2 regions of the Variovorax sp. 01N425 genome follow, and region 2 is predicted to be linked to the other one. Evidence: predicted binding sites of a transcription regulator. Region 2 holds the regulator's gene; the other holds the start of a gene.
The links. Region 2 encodes NrdR, which represses ribonucleotide reductase genes. Its sites were predicted from a motif close to CACNANATNTNGTG; they were not measured.

Region 1 (7,908 bases), on a different contig from region 2:
GCGTCGTGCATGCACCTCTCTCGCTTCACTCGCGCGTCATTGGCATGCTTCGCAAGTCGGATCGTCGACGCCGCAGAACGCGATGTCGGTGGCAGGCATTGCACTCATCTGCGCCTTCGCTGCGGCAGCTGCGGCTTCGAGTGCGCTCATGCCCGAAGAGGCATCGCTGCCCGACGACACCGCGTTGAGGCGGCCCGACTGCACGGTGGATTTCTCGGCGTGCGTCGCGCTCTGCGTGCGCAGGTAGTAGGTGGTCTTCAGGCCGCGCAGCCATGCGAGCTTGTAGGTGTCGTCGAGCTTCTTGCCCGATGCGCCGGCCATGTAGATGTTGAGCGACTGCGCCTGGTCGATCCACTTCTGGCGGCGCGCTGCGGCTTCGACCAGCCAGGTGGTCTCGACTTCGAACGCGGTGGCGTAGAGCGCCTTCACGTCCTGCGGCACGCGGTCGATCGGACGCAGCGAACCGTCGAAGTGCTTCAGGTCCATCACCATCACGTCGTCCCACAGGCCCAGGCGCTTCAGGTCGCGCACCAGGTAGTGGTTGATGACGGTGAATTCGCCCGACAGGTTCGACTTGACCGAGAGGTTGCCGAAGCAGGGCTCGATGGAAGCGTCGACGCCGATGATGTTCGAGATGGTCGCGGTCGGGGCGATGGCCACGCAGTTGGAATTGCGCATGCCGTCGGCCTTGATCTTCTGGCGCAGGGCCTCCCAGTCGAGCGTGGCCGAGCGGTCCACTTCGACGTAGCCGCCGCGGGCTTTTTCGAGCAGGTCGAGCGTGTCGATCGGAAGGATCCCCTTGTCCCACAGCGAGCCCTTGTAGCTCGAGTACTTGCCGCGTTCGCGGGCCAGCTCGGTCGAGGCCCAGTAGGCGTGGTAGCAGATGGCTTCCATCGACTCGTCGGCAAACTGCACGGCTTCCTGCGAAGCGTAGGGAATGCGCAGTTCGTACAGCGCGTCCTGGAAGCCCATCAGGCCCAGGCCGACCGGGCGGTGGCGCAGGTTCGAGTCGCGCGCCTTCTTCACGGCGTAGTAGTTGATGTCGATCACGTTGTCGAGCATGCGCATCGCGGTCGAGATGGTGCGCTTGAGCTTTTCCTGGTCGACCTTGCCGTCCTTCAGGTGCTGCAGCAGGTTCACCGAACCCAGGTTGCAGACGGCGGTTTCGGTGTCGCTGGTGTTCAGCGTGATCTCGGTGCACAGGTTCGACGAGTGCACCACGCCGGCGTGCTGCTGCGGCGAGCGCACGTTGCAGGCGTCCTTGAACGTGATCCAGGGATGGCCGGTCTCGAACAGCATCGTGAGCATCTTGCGCCACAGGTCCGAGGCCTGGATGGTGCGGGCAGGCTTGATCTCGCCGCGCGCGGCCTTTTCTTCGTAGGCGACATACGCCTTCTCGAAGTCGGCGCCGAACAGGTCGTGCAGGTCGGGCACGTTGGAGGGCGAGAACAGCGTCCAGGTGCCCTTTTCCATCACGCGGCGCATGAAGAGGTCGGGGATCCAGTTGGCGGTGTTCATGTCGTGCGTGCGGCGGCGGTCGTCGCCGGTGTTCTTGCGCAGTTCCAGGAACTCCTCGATGTCGAGGTGCCAGGTTTCCAGGTACGTGCAGACGGCGCCCTTGCGCTTGCCGCCCTGGTTCACGGCCACGGCCGTGTCGTTGACCACCTTGAGGAAGGGCACCACGCCCTGCGATTCGCCGTTGGTGCCCTTGATGTGGCTGCCGAGCGCGCGCACGCGGGTCCAGTCGTTGCCCAGGCCGCCCGCGAACTTGGAGAGCAGCGCGTTTTCCTTGATCGATTCGTAGATGCCGTCCAGGTCGTCGGGCACGGTGGTCAGGTAGCAGCTGGACAGCTGCGAGCGCAGCGTGCCGGCGTTGAACAGGGTGGGCGTGCTCGACATGAAGTCGAAGGACGACAGCACCTCGTAGAACTCGATGGCGCGGGCCTCGCGGTCGATTTCGCCGAGCGACAGGCCCATGGCCACGCGCATGAAGAAGGCCTGCGGCAGTTCGATGCGCGACTTGCGCACGTGCAGGAAGTAGCGGTCGTACAGCGTTTGCAGGCCGAGGTAGTCGAACTGGTTGTCGCGTTCGGCCTTGAGCGCGGCGCCCAGGCGCGGCAGGTCGTACTGCAGCAGCTTCTCGTCGAGCAGGTCGTTCTCGACGCCCTTCTTGATGAACTGCGGGAAGTAGTCGGCGTAGGCGGTGGCGCGCTCGGCGGGCATCACTTCGCGGCCGATGATCTCCTTGAAGATCGTGTGCAGCAGCAGGCGGGCGGTCGCGAAGGTGTAGTCGGGGTCTTTTTCGATCAGCGTGCGGGCCGCCAGGATCGAGGCCTTGTAGACCTCGTCGAGCGGCACGCCGTCGTACAGGTTGCGCATGGTCTCGGCGACGATCGGCGCGGCGGTGATGCTGTCGCCCAGGTTTTCGCAGGCCGATTCGATCAGGCCCTTGAGCTGGTTCAGGTCGAGCGCGACGCGTTCGCCGTTGTCCAGCACGTGCAGCGTGGGCGTGGCGGGTGCTTCCTGCTCGACCTGCTTGGAACGCTCTTGCGTGCGGCGCTCGCGGTAGAGCACGTAGGCGCGCGCGATCTCGTGGTGGCCGCCGCGCATCAGGCCGAGTTCGACCTGGTCCTGCACGTCTTCGATGTGGAAGGTGCCGCCGCCCGGACGCGAACGCACCATGGCGCGGATCACGCCTTGCGTGAGCGCGTCGACCGTTTCGCGCACGCTGGCCGAAGCCGCGCCCTGGGTGCCGTGCACGGCCAGGAAGGCTTTCATCATCGCGATGGCGATCTTGTTGGGTTCGAAGGGAACCACGGCGCCGTTGCGGCGGATGATCTGGTAGTGCGCGAGGTTCTGTCCGGCGGGCGAGCCAGCGGTGTCGCGCTGCTGCTGCGTGGGCGTGGAGGGAACGGCACGCGAGGTCGATGGGGTGTTCAGGGCTGTTTGCATTCGCTTCCTCTCGGTTGGCAATTCTTGTTGGATGGCAACGCCTTGGTTGGGCGTCGCGCCGGCGTTGTTGACCGGACGGAGGACACTATATCTAGGGTCTGAGGGGTGTACAACCCACTAGATGTAGCGTTTTCCAGTGGATACAACCCTGGTCGATATTTCTTTCGGCCTAGGTCACGGCCGTCGATGCCGCATGAATACTGGCCTATGTTGTCGCAACCCGCATGGGCCGTGGCTTGCAGGCCGATTTGGGCTTGCAGGGCGCATGGTTGCTGCATGCAGCGGCTGCAATTTTCTCATTGCTGCGCCGCGGGACCGGCGCATCGCGAGGCGCCGCGCGATTGAAAAAATTAGCGCTGCACCACCTGCGGAGGAAACATCTGTGGACTCCAGCCGAGGTGCCCGCGCAGCAATTGCCAATCGAAGCCGGCGCCGGGGTCCTGTTTTCGGCCTGGCGCAATGTGCTCGTGGCCGGCGATGTGCGCGATGGCGTAGTGCTGCGCGATGGCGGGGCAGAGGCTGGCCAGCGCCTCGTACTGTGCTTCTTCGAAGGGCTGGCCTTCGAGGCCTTCGAGCTCGATGCCGATGGAGTCGTCGTTGCAGTTCTCGCGGCCGCGCCACGACGACACGCCGGCATGCCAGGCGCGATCGTCGCAGCTCACGAACTGCCAGAGCTCGCCGTTGCGCCGCACATAGAAGTGCGAGGAAACCGCAAGGCCGCGGATCGACTGGAAGTAGGGGTGCGCGTCCCAGTCGAGCTGGTTGGTGAAGAGCTGCTGCACGGCCTCGCCGCCGTATTCGCCGGGCGGCAGGCTGATGGAGTGCAGCACGATCAGGTCGGTCTGCGCGCCCGCGGGCCGGGGCCCGAAATTCGGCGAGCGCAGCGCCTTGGCAAAGCGGTACCAGCCGGCGTGCCAGAGCCCGTCGTCGTTGCTTGCCGGTGCTTCAGTCGTCGGCATGGCTGGTGCTGCTGGCACCTTCGTCGCCGCCGGGCGTGGTGATGCCCAGCCGCGCGATGCGGTAGCGGATCTGGCGCAGGCTCATGCCGAGCCGCGCGGCGGCGGCCGTTCGATTGAAGCCGCTTTCGTGCAGCGCGCGCACGAGGATCTCGCGCTCCTGCTGATCGAGGTAGGCCTGCAGGTCCGAGGGGAGGGCGGGCGCCACAGGCTTGGATTCCGCGGCGGGCGCAGCGGCCGCCCGAGGCGCTTCGCCGCCGGCCGCGGCGGCAGAAGAGGGCGCGGGTTCGGCGATGGCCGTCTCGGCCGGTGCCTCGGCAGCCTCCGGCCGCGGCGCCATCAGGTCCAGGTGCAGTTCGTCGCCGTCGTTGAGCGCCACCGCGCGGTGCAGCAGGTTCTCGAGCTCCCGCACGTTGCCGTCGAGCCGGTGCTGGGCCAGGCGGCGCAGCAGTTCGGCGGAAAGATGCGGCACCGGCAGCCCGCCGTCCTGCGCAATGCGCGCGAGCAGCGCGGCGCAAAGCGCGGGCAGGTCCTCGCGCCGGTCGCGCAGCGCGGGTACCGCGATCTCGATCACGTTGAGCCGGTAGAACAGGTCCTGCCGGAAGCGGCCGGCCTGGACTTCGGCATGGAGATCCTTGTGGGTGGCGCTCACGATGCGCACGTCGACCGCGTCTTCCTGCGTCGAGCCGATGGAGCGCACGCTGCGCTCCTGGATCGCACGCAGCAGCTTGGACTGCATCGCCAGCGGCAGGTCGCCGATTTCGTCGAGAAAGAGCGTGCCGCCGCGCGCGGCCTGGAAGTAGCCGTCGCGGTCCTGCGACGAGCCGGTGTAGGAGCCCTTGCGGGCGCCGAAGAACTCGGCCTCGAGCAGGTTCTCGGGAATGGCGCCGCAGTTGACCGCGACGAAGGGGCCCTCGCTGCGCTGGCTGCAGGCATGCACGGCGCGCGCCACCAGTTCCTTGCCGGTGCCCGATTCGCCGCGCACCAGCACCGGCGCCATGCCGCGCGCCACCTTGGCGATGCGCGACTTGACCAGGCGCATCGGCTCCGAGTCGCCCACCAGCCGCTCGAGCGCGGCGACGCCGCTGTCCGGAACGGCCGGCGCGCCGGCGCGCAACGGGTCCGCGGGCGCCGCCTGCCAGGCCTTGGCCGGCGCTGCCTGCTGCGCCTGCACCGCGGACGCGACCACGGCGCGGAACTGCTTCAGGTCGACCGGCTTGGTCAGGTAGTCGAAGGCGCCGGCCTTCAGCGCCTCGACCGCGTTCTCGGCCGAGCCGTAGGCCGTCATCACCACGCAGCGCTCGCTGCGCTGGTTCTTCTGGATGCGGTGGATGATTTCCATGCCCTGTCCATCGGGCAGCCGCATGTCGGTGATCACCGCATCGAACTGCCCCGCCTCCAGGTGCTGCCAGGCTTCCGACACGCTGCCGGCGGCCTCGACGCGATAGCCTTCGCGCAGCAGGGTCAGTTCGTACAGCGTGCGCAGGTCGGGCTCGTCATCGATGACCAGGATGTTGGCCGGGCGCTGCATGGAGGGATGGGGAGTGCTCACAACGCTATTGTGTCAGCCGGTTTTCGCTCGGCGCAAAGCTGACGAAGAATTCATTGCCCTCGGGCCCCCCCGCCACCAGCGCGCGCCGCTCGTAGCCGATGGTGGCGCCGTGGCGCCGGCACAGCTCGCGGCACAGGAAGAGGCCGAGCCCGCTGGAGCGGCTCTCGGATGAGAAAAAAGGCTCGAACAGGTGGCGCTGCACCGCCGGCTCCAGCGGCGCGCCGTCGCTCCACACCTGCAGGCTGGGGCGGCCGGCGCTGCCGCGCTGCGTGGTGGTGACGACCTGGATCGCGCCCGCGCGGCTGCTCGCGTAGCGCGCTGCGTTGTCCAGCAGGTTCACGAGCAGGCGGCGCAGGTGCTCGACATCGAAGCGCACCTCGGCGTCGGCGGCGTCCAGCGCGATCAGCACGCCCTGGCGCTGCGTCTGGCGCACCCACTCTTCGGCCAGCGCCTGCACCGCGGGATCGAGCACGACCTGCTCGCCGAGCGAAAGCACGCGCTGCTGGCGTGCGCGCGAGACGTCGAGCACGTCGTCCACGATGCGTGCGAGCCGCTGCGCGTTGTGCTGCACCATGCTGGTCAGCTTGCGGTGCGCGGGGTCGGTGAGGTCTTCGTTGAGCAGCGCGCTGGCCTGCGTGATGGCCGCGAGCGGATTGCGGATCTCGTGCGCCACCGCGGCCGACATCCGGCCCATCGCGGCCAGCTTCTCGGTGCGGATGCGGGCCTCGAGTTCGCGCAGGTCCTGCAGGAACATCACGCAAAGGCTGTCGACGTGCCGGCTGCTGGTGGGCGTGAGCCGCGTGCGCACGCGCACCTCGCGCGCGGCGCCGCGCGCCTGCGCCACCGGAATTTCCTCGCTTTGCGGCGCGCGCCGCGCAAAGGTCTGGCGCGCCAGCGCAGCCAGCGCATGCCAGGCGGGCTGCGCATGCAGCGCGAACGGCAGGCCGAGCCGGGCCAGCCCCTGGCCGAGGATCGCGTCGGCCGCCGGATTGGCCGCATGCACCATGCCTTCGGCGTCGATCACCAGCACGCCTTCGCTCAGCGTCTCGATCACCAGGTCGTTGACTTGCGCCTGCATCTGCGCGCTGCTTCGGTTGCGCAGCGCGGTTTCTTCCTCGCGGGCCAGCCGGCGCGCCAGCTCGTGCGCCAGCAGGGCCACCACGAAGAGCCCGGTGCCGGTGAGCGCCGCCTGCACGAAGCGGGTGGAGGAATCGCCGGGCTGCTGCAGCAGCCAGTGCCAGCCGGCATCGGCGAGCAGCAGCAGCGTGACCGTGGCCGTGGTGCCCAGGCCCACGGTCACCGTGCCCAGCACCGCGCTCATGAGCACCGGCAGCGCGAACAGCGGCGTGTAGTTGATGCTGCCGCCCTGGAGCACCTGCAGCGCGGTGAAGGTGCCCAGGTCGATGCCGATGGTGAGGAACCACAGCATGCCGAAGGCGCGGATCGGCGGCGTGAAATGCGCGTAGCGGGCGCCCAGCCAGGTGGCAGCCAGGTAGCCGGCCGAAAGCGCCACGGCCAGCGGCTGCACCGTCTGGCCGAGCGCCATGGCCACGCCCTGCAGCAGCACGAGCACCAGCGCAACGAAGCAGCGCGCCGCCATGAAGCCGCGCCACAGCCGCAGCAGCGCGGCGCTTTCGCCGGGGCCCGGCTCGAGCGTGCTCCAGTCGGTGGCGGGTTCGCCGCGCGACCATGGGGAAGAACTCACGGATGCACCCTTGGCGCTGTGCTCATCGATGCCGCGCCCGCTCAGCCGCGCTCGGCGGCCTGGCGGTGCGCCGCGCTGCAGTAGACCGCGCCGCCCGGTCCCGCGATTGCATCGCTTGCAGGCAGGTGCAAGCCGCAATGGGCGCAGCGCAGCATGGCCTGCGGCGAAGCCGGCGCTGCGGGCGGGCGCCTGGCCGCGCGCGCCGCCTCTTCGCGCAGGGTCTCGCGCATTTCTTCCCGGCGGTTCTTGCGCCAGAGCCAGATCGCCACCCAGAGCACCGCGAGAACGAGCAGGTATTTCATGTCGCGCCGCGCGCCAGCACCACTTCGAGCACGAAACGCGAGCCCACATAGGCCAGCAGCAGCAGGGCGGAGCCGGCATACAGCACGCGCCGCGCCGTGCGGCCGCGCCATCCGAAGCGGACCCGGCCGATCAGCAGCACCGCGAAACTGATCCAGGCGAGCACCGAGAACACCGTCTTGTGGTCCCACTTCCAGCCGCGCACGCTCGCGCCGTACAGCGTTTCGCTGAACAGCAGGCCCGCGAGCAGCGTGGCGGAAAGCAGCACGAAGCCGGCCATCACGAAGCGGAAGGTGAGCCGCTCGAGCGTGAGCAGCGGCACGCCGCTCTGCGGCTCGGCGGCGGCAAGGCGGATCTGCTTTTCGGCCCGCGTGATCAGCCAGGCATGGACCACCGCAGCGCCGAACAGGCCGTACGAGGCAATGCCCAGCGCAAGGTGCAGC
Region 2 (7,908 bases):
TGTTGCAGATGTCCTTCGACCCGGCCGCGGTCAGGAAAGTGAATTGAGCATGGCGGGAAGAATAGATATGAACATCCATAGGTTTTCGAGGAACGCCATGCTGTGCGGCCTCGTGCTGGCGCAGACCGCCGGGCACGCCGCGCAATATCCGCTGTCCCAGGCGCCGCGCAACACCGCGGTCAAGGAGCCGGCGCCGAATGTGATCGTGTCGGTCGACAACTCGGGCAGCATGGCGGCGTCGTCGCGGGCGTCGGACGGAAATTGGGCACCGCCGGCCGGAACACCCACGCGGCTCGAAGCGCTGAAGACCGCGCTCAGGGACAACTTCTCGGCGGCCAACATTCCCAACGGCCGGATCCGCCTTTCATGGCAGGCGATGAACAACAACAAGGACGGCAGCTGCGTCGGATTCTTCGGCGACCCTGCGCCCGGCATCTATCAGGCCAGCAGTTGTCTCGTCAATGGCCGAGCCAATGCGAACCTGATGCGTTCGCTGGACGACACGCACCGCGCCAATTTCATGAGCTGGGTCGACGCCCTGGCCGCGGAAGGTGGAACACCCTTGCACGCCATGATGACCCGCGCTGGCGAATACATGATGACCACCGGCCGGTACAGCCCGTACTCGGATGACCCGGGCGCGGAGGGTGCCACTCAGTCGAGTTGCCGCAAGTCCTTCCATATCTTCATGACCGACGGCGACTACAACTTCTTCGGCTTCAACCCGGATCCCGCGGCGCTCAACATGCCGGCCATCGGCAACGCGGATGGAACGAGTCGCGCCCTGCCTGACGCCGTGACCTATGTGCCGCGCGCGCCCTACAAGGACAACGCGGGTGCCGTCAGCAATAGCGCCAGCTGGAGGAAGTACGGTTCCGGGTGGAGGCCGACGGCGGAATACCGGCCCACGTTGGCCGACATGGCATTTCACTACTGGGCCACTGACCTGCAGCCCGATGTCCCCAACAAACTCAAGAAGATCGTTGCCGAGCCCGGCAATGCGACTGTAGGAAAGGCGACGGTCCCAGAGTACTGGAACCCCAAGAACGATCCCGCCACTTGGCAGCACCTGATCACCTACACCATCGGGTTCGGCGCTGCCTCGTCGTGGGCGGGCACGCCGGCCATTTCAGCGAATGCGTCGCAGCCGACCTACAGTGGGGACTATGCAGGACTGGTCGATGGAACCGCTGCCTGGCGGAATCCGTTGGCGAGCACGCTGGAAACGACGGAGTTCACCTGGAACGATGGAAGCGTGACAACGGGAACCCCGCGCTGGAGTTCCGGCGGTGGTGCTTATGGTTATTACCACGAGAGGGCCGACAACGCCGCCGCCGTGCGCATGGACCTCTGGCACGCCGCGCTCAACAGCCGCGGCACCTTCACGCCAGCGGCGAATGCGAAGGCGCTCAGCGATGCCTTCCGGTCCATCCTCTCGCAGATCCTGCTCAACACCAGTGCCTCGCTGACCTCGATCTCGGCCAGCGGCTCCAGGGTTTCGACCGCCACCTCGGCCTACCAGGCCGGCTACGACACGGCCGACTGGTCGGGCAAGCTGACGGCCACTCCGTTCGGCAGCAATGGCAAGCTGGCCGCCGCGCCCGCGTGGTCGGCGCGCGAACTGCTCGATGCGTGCATGGCCGTGGCTGGTGCGCACGACGGCAATCGCAAGGTGCTGAGCTTCTCGGGCACCAGCGCCGCAGCCAGCGGGGCGGGCGTGCCGTTCCGGTGGGCCAACCTGAGCGAGGCGCAGAAGGCGGCGCTCAAGGGCAGCACCGCCACCGACGCGGCAAGCACCGCACTCGGCCAGGGCGTGCTCGACTTCCTGCGCGGCGACCGCAGCAACGAGGGCGCCGGCCTCAACCTGCGCAAGCGCGGCCATGTGCTGGGCGACATCGTGGGCTCCAGCGTCCGGTATGTGGGGAAGCCCAACAGCGGCTTCACCCATGAAGGCTATGCCGCATTCGCCTCGACCATCGCCCGCGCGCCGATGGTCTATGTGGGTGCTAACGACGGCATGCTGCATGCCTTCAACGCGGGCACCGGCCAGGAGGCGTTCGCCTATGTGCCGGAAGGCGTCTATGGCACGGCGGCGGCGCCCCAGCTCAAGAAGCTCAGCGAAAGCACCTACTCGCACAGGTACTACGTCGACGGCAGCCCGTTCGTGGCCGACATCTACATGGGGTCGGCCGACGACGCCAAGGCCACCGACGTCAAGAAGGCAGCGCTGTGGAAATCTTTCCTCGTGGGCACGCTGGGGGCGGGCGGCAAGGGCTACTTCGTGCTCGACGTCACCAAGCCCGAGAACATCAGCGAGACCAGCGCCGCCGGCGTGGCCGTGATCGACACCACCGCGCTTGCCGACGACGACCTCGGCCACCAGTTCCAGCAACCCGTGCTCGATTCCTTTTCGAGGCGCGCGCTGCAGGTGGCGCGGCTCAACAACGGCCGCAGGGCCGTGATCCTGGGCAACGGCTACAACAGCACGAGCGAGAAGGCGATGCTGTGGATCCAGTACCTCGACGGCGACAAGTCCGTGCTGAAGATCCCCGCGCCGGCCACGCAGGCCGCCGGCACCGGCAACGGGCTGTCGGCGCCGCAGGTGGTGGACCGCAACGGCGACGGCAAGGTCGACTATGTCTATGCCGGCGACCTGCTCGGCAATCTCTGGAAGTTCGACCTGAGCAGCGCCAAGAGCAGCGACTGGAAGGCGACCCTGGGCGCATCGAGCCTGGACGACGCGCCGCTGTTCGCCGCCGGCGCCACGCAGCCGATCACGGCCGCGCCGCTGGTCGTCGACCATCCGCGCGGCGGCTACATGGTGATGTTCGGCACCGGCCGGCTGTTTGCCGCCGGCGACGAAGGCAGCACCGCCCAGCAGTACCTGTACGGCGTCTGGGACCGCGCCAACGGCAGCACGGGCACCGCGGCGCTGGCCGACCTGGTGGCGCAGACCATCGGGACCGGCACGGTCAAGGAAGGCGACGTGGAATTCCGCACCGCGTCGAACCACGGCGTGAGCTACAGCGGCTCGGGCGGCAAGCGCGGCTGGTATCTGGAACTGGGAACCGCCGGCGAGCGCATCGTCTATCCGGGCGATGCGCTGAGCGGCAGCGCGGGGCTGTTCTCGTCCACCATTCCCGGTTCGGCGAGCAATTCGCTCGACTGCGCGCCGGGCACCAGCGACGACGGCTGGTCGATGGTGATCGACTTCTTCAGCGGCGTGGTCCCCGACGGCATCGCCTACAACGGGTCCACCAGCGCGCTGGGCAGCTACCTCGGCTTCCGGAACCATTCGGGCCGGGACGACATCGTCTTTCGGCCGCAGGACGCCGCGGAGAAAGGCAAGCACGTGATCTGCAATGCGGCCGGCGGCTGCAACGAGACCGAGCTGCCGCAAGCCGTGCGCCGCTTCGGCTGGCGCAACCTGATCTCGTGGAATTGACGCCGCATGAACAAACATCCTGAAATGCAGGCCCGCAAAGAGCGGATTCGCCCGCGCGGCTTCACGCTGGTCGAACTCATGATAGTGACGGCGGTGATCGCCATCCTGGCCGCGATCGCCTACCCGAGCTACACGCGCTACGTGTTGCGGGCCAAGCGGGCCGATGCCAAGCAGCAGCTGCTGCAGGCGGCGCAATGGACCGAGCGCTACCTGACGGCCAACGGCCAATATCCGCCTTTAACCGTTGCGCTGCCGGCGGGGCTGAACCAGGCGCCATCGTCCGGCACCGCAAACTACACCATCAGCTATGCGGCCCGGGACGCGACCAGCTACACGCTGCGGGCCGTGCCGCAGGGCGCATCGGCCGCCGACGAATGCAAAACACTCACGGTGAACCAGCAGGGCGTCAAGCTGGCGGCCGGCCAGACCAGCGCTTCGAATGCGCTGGTGCAGGCCTGCTGGAACCGCTGAGCGCGGGGCTCTTCTTCAGATGTCGCGCAGCAGCTGCCGGAACTCGTCCACGTCCTCGAAGCTGCGGTAGACCGAGGCAAAGCGCACGTAGGCCACCTTGTCGAGCTTTTTCAGCTCGCGCATCACGAGTTCGCCCACCTTGGTCGAATCGATCTCGCGCAGGCCGCTGGCCAGCAACTTCTGCTCGATGCGCAGCAGGGCGTTGTCGATCTGCTCGATGCTGACAGGGCGCTTGCGCAGCGCGAGCATCATCGAGGCGCGGACCTTGCCCGATTCGAAGTCGGCGCGGCTGCCGTCCTTCTTGACGACCACCGGAAAGTTGACGTCGGGCCGCTCATAGGTGGTGAAGCGCTTGTCGCAGGCGCTGCACTGGCGGCGCCTGCGCACGAAGTCGGCGTCTTCCGAAACGCGGGTCTCGACGACCTGCGTTTCGAGATGACCGCAAAAAGGACATTTCATGCGGCCACTTCTTGCCGGATCAGCGGTAGACCGGGAACCGGCTCGTCAGTGCGTGCACCTTGGCGCGGACCGCATCGATGTTGGCGGCATCGCGCGGGTTCTCGAGCACGTCGGCGATCAGGTTCGCGGTGATGCGCGCCTCTTCGTCCCTGAAGCCGCGCGTGGTCATGGCCGGGGTGCCGATGCGCACGCCGCTGGTGACCATCGGCTTTTCGGGGTCGTTGGGGATCGCGTTCTTGTTGATCGTCATGTGGGCGCTGCCCAGCACGGCTTCGGCTTCCTTGCCGGTGATGCCCTTGGCGCGCAGGTCGACCAGCATCACGTGGCTTTCGGTGCGTCCGCTCACGATGCGCAGGCCGCGTTCGGTGAGGGTGTCGGCCACGATCTGGGCGTTCTTGACCACCTGCTGCTGGTAGGCCTTGAACTCGGGCGACATGGCTTCCTTGAACGCGACGGCCTTGGCGGCGATCACGTGCATGAGCGGGCCGCCTTGCAGGCCCGGGAAGATCGCGCTGTTGATGGCTTTCTCGTGCTGCGACTTCATCAGGATGATGCCGCCGCGCGGGCCGCGCAGGCTCTTGTGGGTGGTGGAGGTGACCACGTCGGCATGCGGCACCGGGTTGGGGTACACGCCCGCGGCCACGAGCCCGGCGTAGTGGGCAATGTCGACCATGAAGATCGCGCCCACGTCCTTGGCCACCTTGGCAAAGCGCTCGAAGTCGATGCGCAGCGAATAGGCCGAGGCGCCCGCGATGATCAGCTTGGGCATGTGCTCGTGCGCCTTGCGTTCCATCGCGTCGTAGTCGATGGCTTCGTTGGCGTCCAGGCCGTAGCTCACCACGTTGAACCACTTGCCGCTCATGTTGAGGGGCATGCCGTGGGTCAGGTGGCCGCCTTCGGCCAGGCTCATGCCCATGATGGTGTCGCCGGGCTTCAAAAAGGCCAGCATCACGGCCTCGTTGGCCGAGGCGCCGCAATGCGGCTGCACGTTGGCGGCGTCGGCGCCGAAGATCTGCTTGACGCGGTCGATGGCCAGCTGCTCGGCCACGTCGACATGCTCGCAGCCGCCGTAGTAGCGCTTGCCCGGGTAGCCTTCGGCGTATTTGTTGGTGAGCTGCGAGCCCTGCGCGGCCATGACGGCCGGCGAGGCGTAGTTTTCGCTCGCGATCAGTTCGATGTGGTGTTCCTGGCGCGCGTTTTCGGCCTGGATGGCAGCCCAGATTTCGGGATCGGTCTGTTCGACCAGGATGTTGCGGTGGTACATGGCAGTCCTTTGAAGACGAGGTCCTTGTTCTTCAACCAAACAAGGGCTGCCCAGGCGAACGGCTGAACGCCTGTATGGATGCCAGGCGGCACGCTTCCCAGTGGTATTCCACGTCAGCGCAGGGCACCGTGCGGGGTGCTGCGCCTATCGCCAGTCGCGTACGGGGTGAAGTGTAGCGCAGGGGCTCAGGAAACGCCCGACAGCAGGGCCACTTTCTGCGGGTCCGCTGCCGGCTCGGCCGCCTGTTGCGGCTTGGGCGGCACGGCAACCGGAATCGGCTGGGCCTGCGCACGCACGACCGGCGCCGCGGGCGTTGGCATGGTCGGCGGATTGCGGCCATTGGCTACCTGAACCAGGCGTTCGTGCTCGGCCAGCACCTTGCCGGCATAGCCGCCGTCGTCCTCGAGGTTGGCCGCGCCCACGTAGTAGCGCAGGCCGCCTTCGAGCGAGCCGGCGCGGGCGATGCATTCCTGCAGCACCTTCACGCCCACGCGCATGTTGGTCACCGGGTCGAAGGCGGTGAGCGTGCCGCCCGCGCTTTCGTACTTGTCGCCGTGCACGCGTGTCATGACCTGCATCAGGCCCTGGGCGCCGACCTGGCTCTGGGCGAAGGGATTGAAGCTCGATTCGACGGCCATGATGGCCAGGATCAGCGTCGGGTCGAGCTTGGTGCGCTTGCCCAATTGATAGGCCTCCGCAACCAGCACGCTCAACGGCTCGGCCGCCACGCGGTACTTCTTGCTGAGCCAATAGGCCACGGCGGCCTGCTGCTTGGGCAGGTCGCCGGGGCTCGCGGCCGTGGTGCGCACGATGGCGGTCGGCTCCAGGTCGGTGGCTTCGGGCGCGGGCTTGCGCGACTGCAGCCAGCCCATGAGCTGTTCCTCGCCGGTCTTGCGCAGGTCGGGCCGCGCCACCAGGGCGAGGGCCGCGAACACGATGGCCAGGCCAACCAGTGCAAACCCGTTGTGGGTGATTTCAAAAAAGCCGTCTGCCACATCGGACACAAAGGTCCTCAGCCCGCGGGCCGTGGCATCAAACGCCTTGTTCATCGCTCTTCCTTTCTGTGCGGCACCTGGTCGCAGCGCCGCGGGGGCGATGGATGAAGGCAGCGGCGCTTGGATTGGTACGAATCAGGCTCCGCGCATGGAGGTGTAGGGGGTGGAGCGCGGCGGCCTGATCAAGCCGGGGGAACTCGGCAGCGGATTCAGGTGGCCCCTGCTGGGTCTGGGGCAGGCCAGGGGCAGGCGGGATTCTAGCGCGGCTAAATACCCGGTCAAGTATAAGAACCTATTCCCTTATGTGATTACATATTTAAACAAAATCTAAGGGAAAACCCTTGGAAGACGGCATTGCAATGCAAGGGTGGGGCGCCTAATCTGAACACGCCTGAGTTCTCAGGCGGTTTTCCGAAATCCTACGGCCCGAGGTGCAAGTCAAGGGTTGGAACGATGGAGGATCCATGGCGGCAATCTCTTGCTGCCAGCACGGCAGGAACCATTGACTTCCGGTCGCGCGAAACGATGGCATGGGTTTTGTGCCCGCCATCAAGCCCGGTAATGAGACTTTTCGTCGAATTGCCGGGCTTTCTTGTTTCTGGCTCCAAGCTTCTTTGCGGCACACTCCCGCGATGGATGTAGCTTCGCTCAAACAAAACAAATGGGTGCGACGTGGGATCGTCGCGTTGCTGGTTCTGCTGGCGCTCTGGGTCATCGCCTGGCTCGCGGTGCCGCCAATTGCCAAGAGCCAGCTCCAGAAGATCGCGAGCGAGAAGCTGGGCCGGCAGGTCACGGTCGGCAAGATCGATTTCAAGCCCTGGACCCTCGAGCTCGCGCTGAACGACCTGCGCATTGCCACGGCCGACGGCAGCCGGCCCCAGGTGGCGGTCAAGCGCATCTATGCCGACGCCGAACTGCAGTCGATCCTGCGCCTGGCGCCGGTGATCGATGCGGTGACGGTCGAGGCGCCGGCCATCCTGCTCACGCACCAGGCTGACGGCAAGTACGACATCGACGACATCCTGGCCAAGCTCGCGGCCGGACCGCCGCCCGACCCCAAGGCCGAGCCGGCGCGCTTTGCGATCTACAACATCTCGATCAGGGACGGCGCGGTCGATTTCGACGACCAGACCGTCAAGCGCAGGCACGAACTGCGCGGCTTCGTGCTCAACGTGCCGTTCCTGAGCAACCTGGCTTCCAAGCGCGACGTCAACACCGAGCCCAAGCTGGCTTTCGCGCTCAACGGCAGCAAGTTCGATTCGGCGGCCCTCACC

Region 1: the regulator NrdR is predicted to act here: its motif matches at 3,036-3,049, upstream of AC1DSC_RS13215 (ribonucleoside-diphosphate reductase subunit alpha).

Annotation. Positions count from the first base shown of each region.
Region 1 is NZ_JBFTRJ010000006.1:277,758-285,665, reverse strand. It holds gene AC1DSC_RS13215 (ribonucleoside-diphosphate reductase subunit alpha) at 37-2,952, opposite strand; gene ampD (1,6-anhydro-N-acetylmuramyl-L-alanine amidase AmpD) at 3,303-3,911, opposite strand; gene AC1DSC_RS13205 (sigma-54-dependent transcriptional regulator) at 3,898-5,439, opposite strand; gene AC1DSC_RS13200 (two-component system sensor histidine kinase NtrB) at 5,465-7,165, opposite strand; gene AC1DSC_RS13195 (PP0621 family protein) at 7,207-7,467, opposite strand; gene AC1DSC_RS13190 (cytochrome C assembly family protein) at 7,464-7,908, opposite strand, start outside.
Region 2 is NZ_JBFTRJ010000004.1:262,580-270,487, reverse strand. It holds gene AC1DSC_RS09100 (pilus assembly PilX family protein) at 1-47, shown strand, start outside; gene AC1DSC_RS09095 (pilus assembly protein) at 98-3,445, shown strand; gene AC1DSC_RS09090 (type IV pilin protein) at 3,470-3,916, shown strand; gene nrdR (transcriptional regulator NrdR) at 3,932-4,375, opposite strand; gene glyA (serine hydroxymethyltransferase) at 4,395-5,639, opposite strand; ZMP/ZTP riboswitch at 5,681-5,807, opposite strand; gene AC1DSC_RS09075 (lytic transglycosylase domain-containing protein) at 5,825-6,688, opposite strand; gene AC1DSC_RS09070 (DUF748 domain-containing protein) at 7,267-7,908, shown strand, end outside.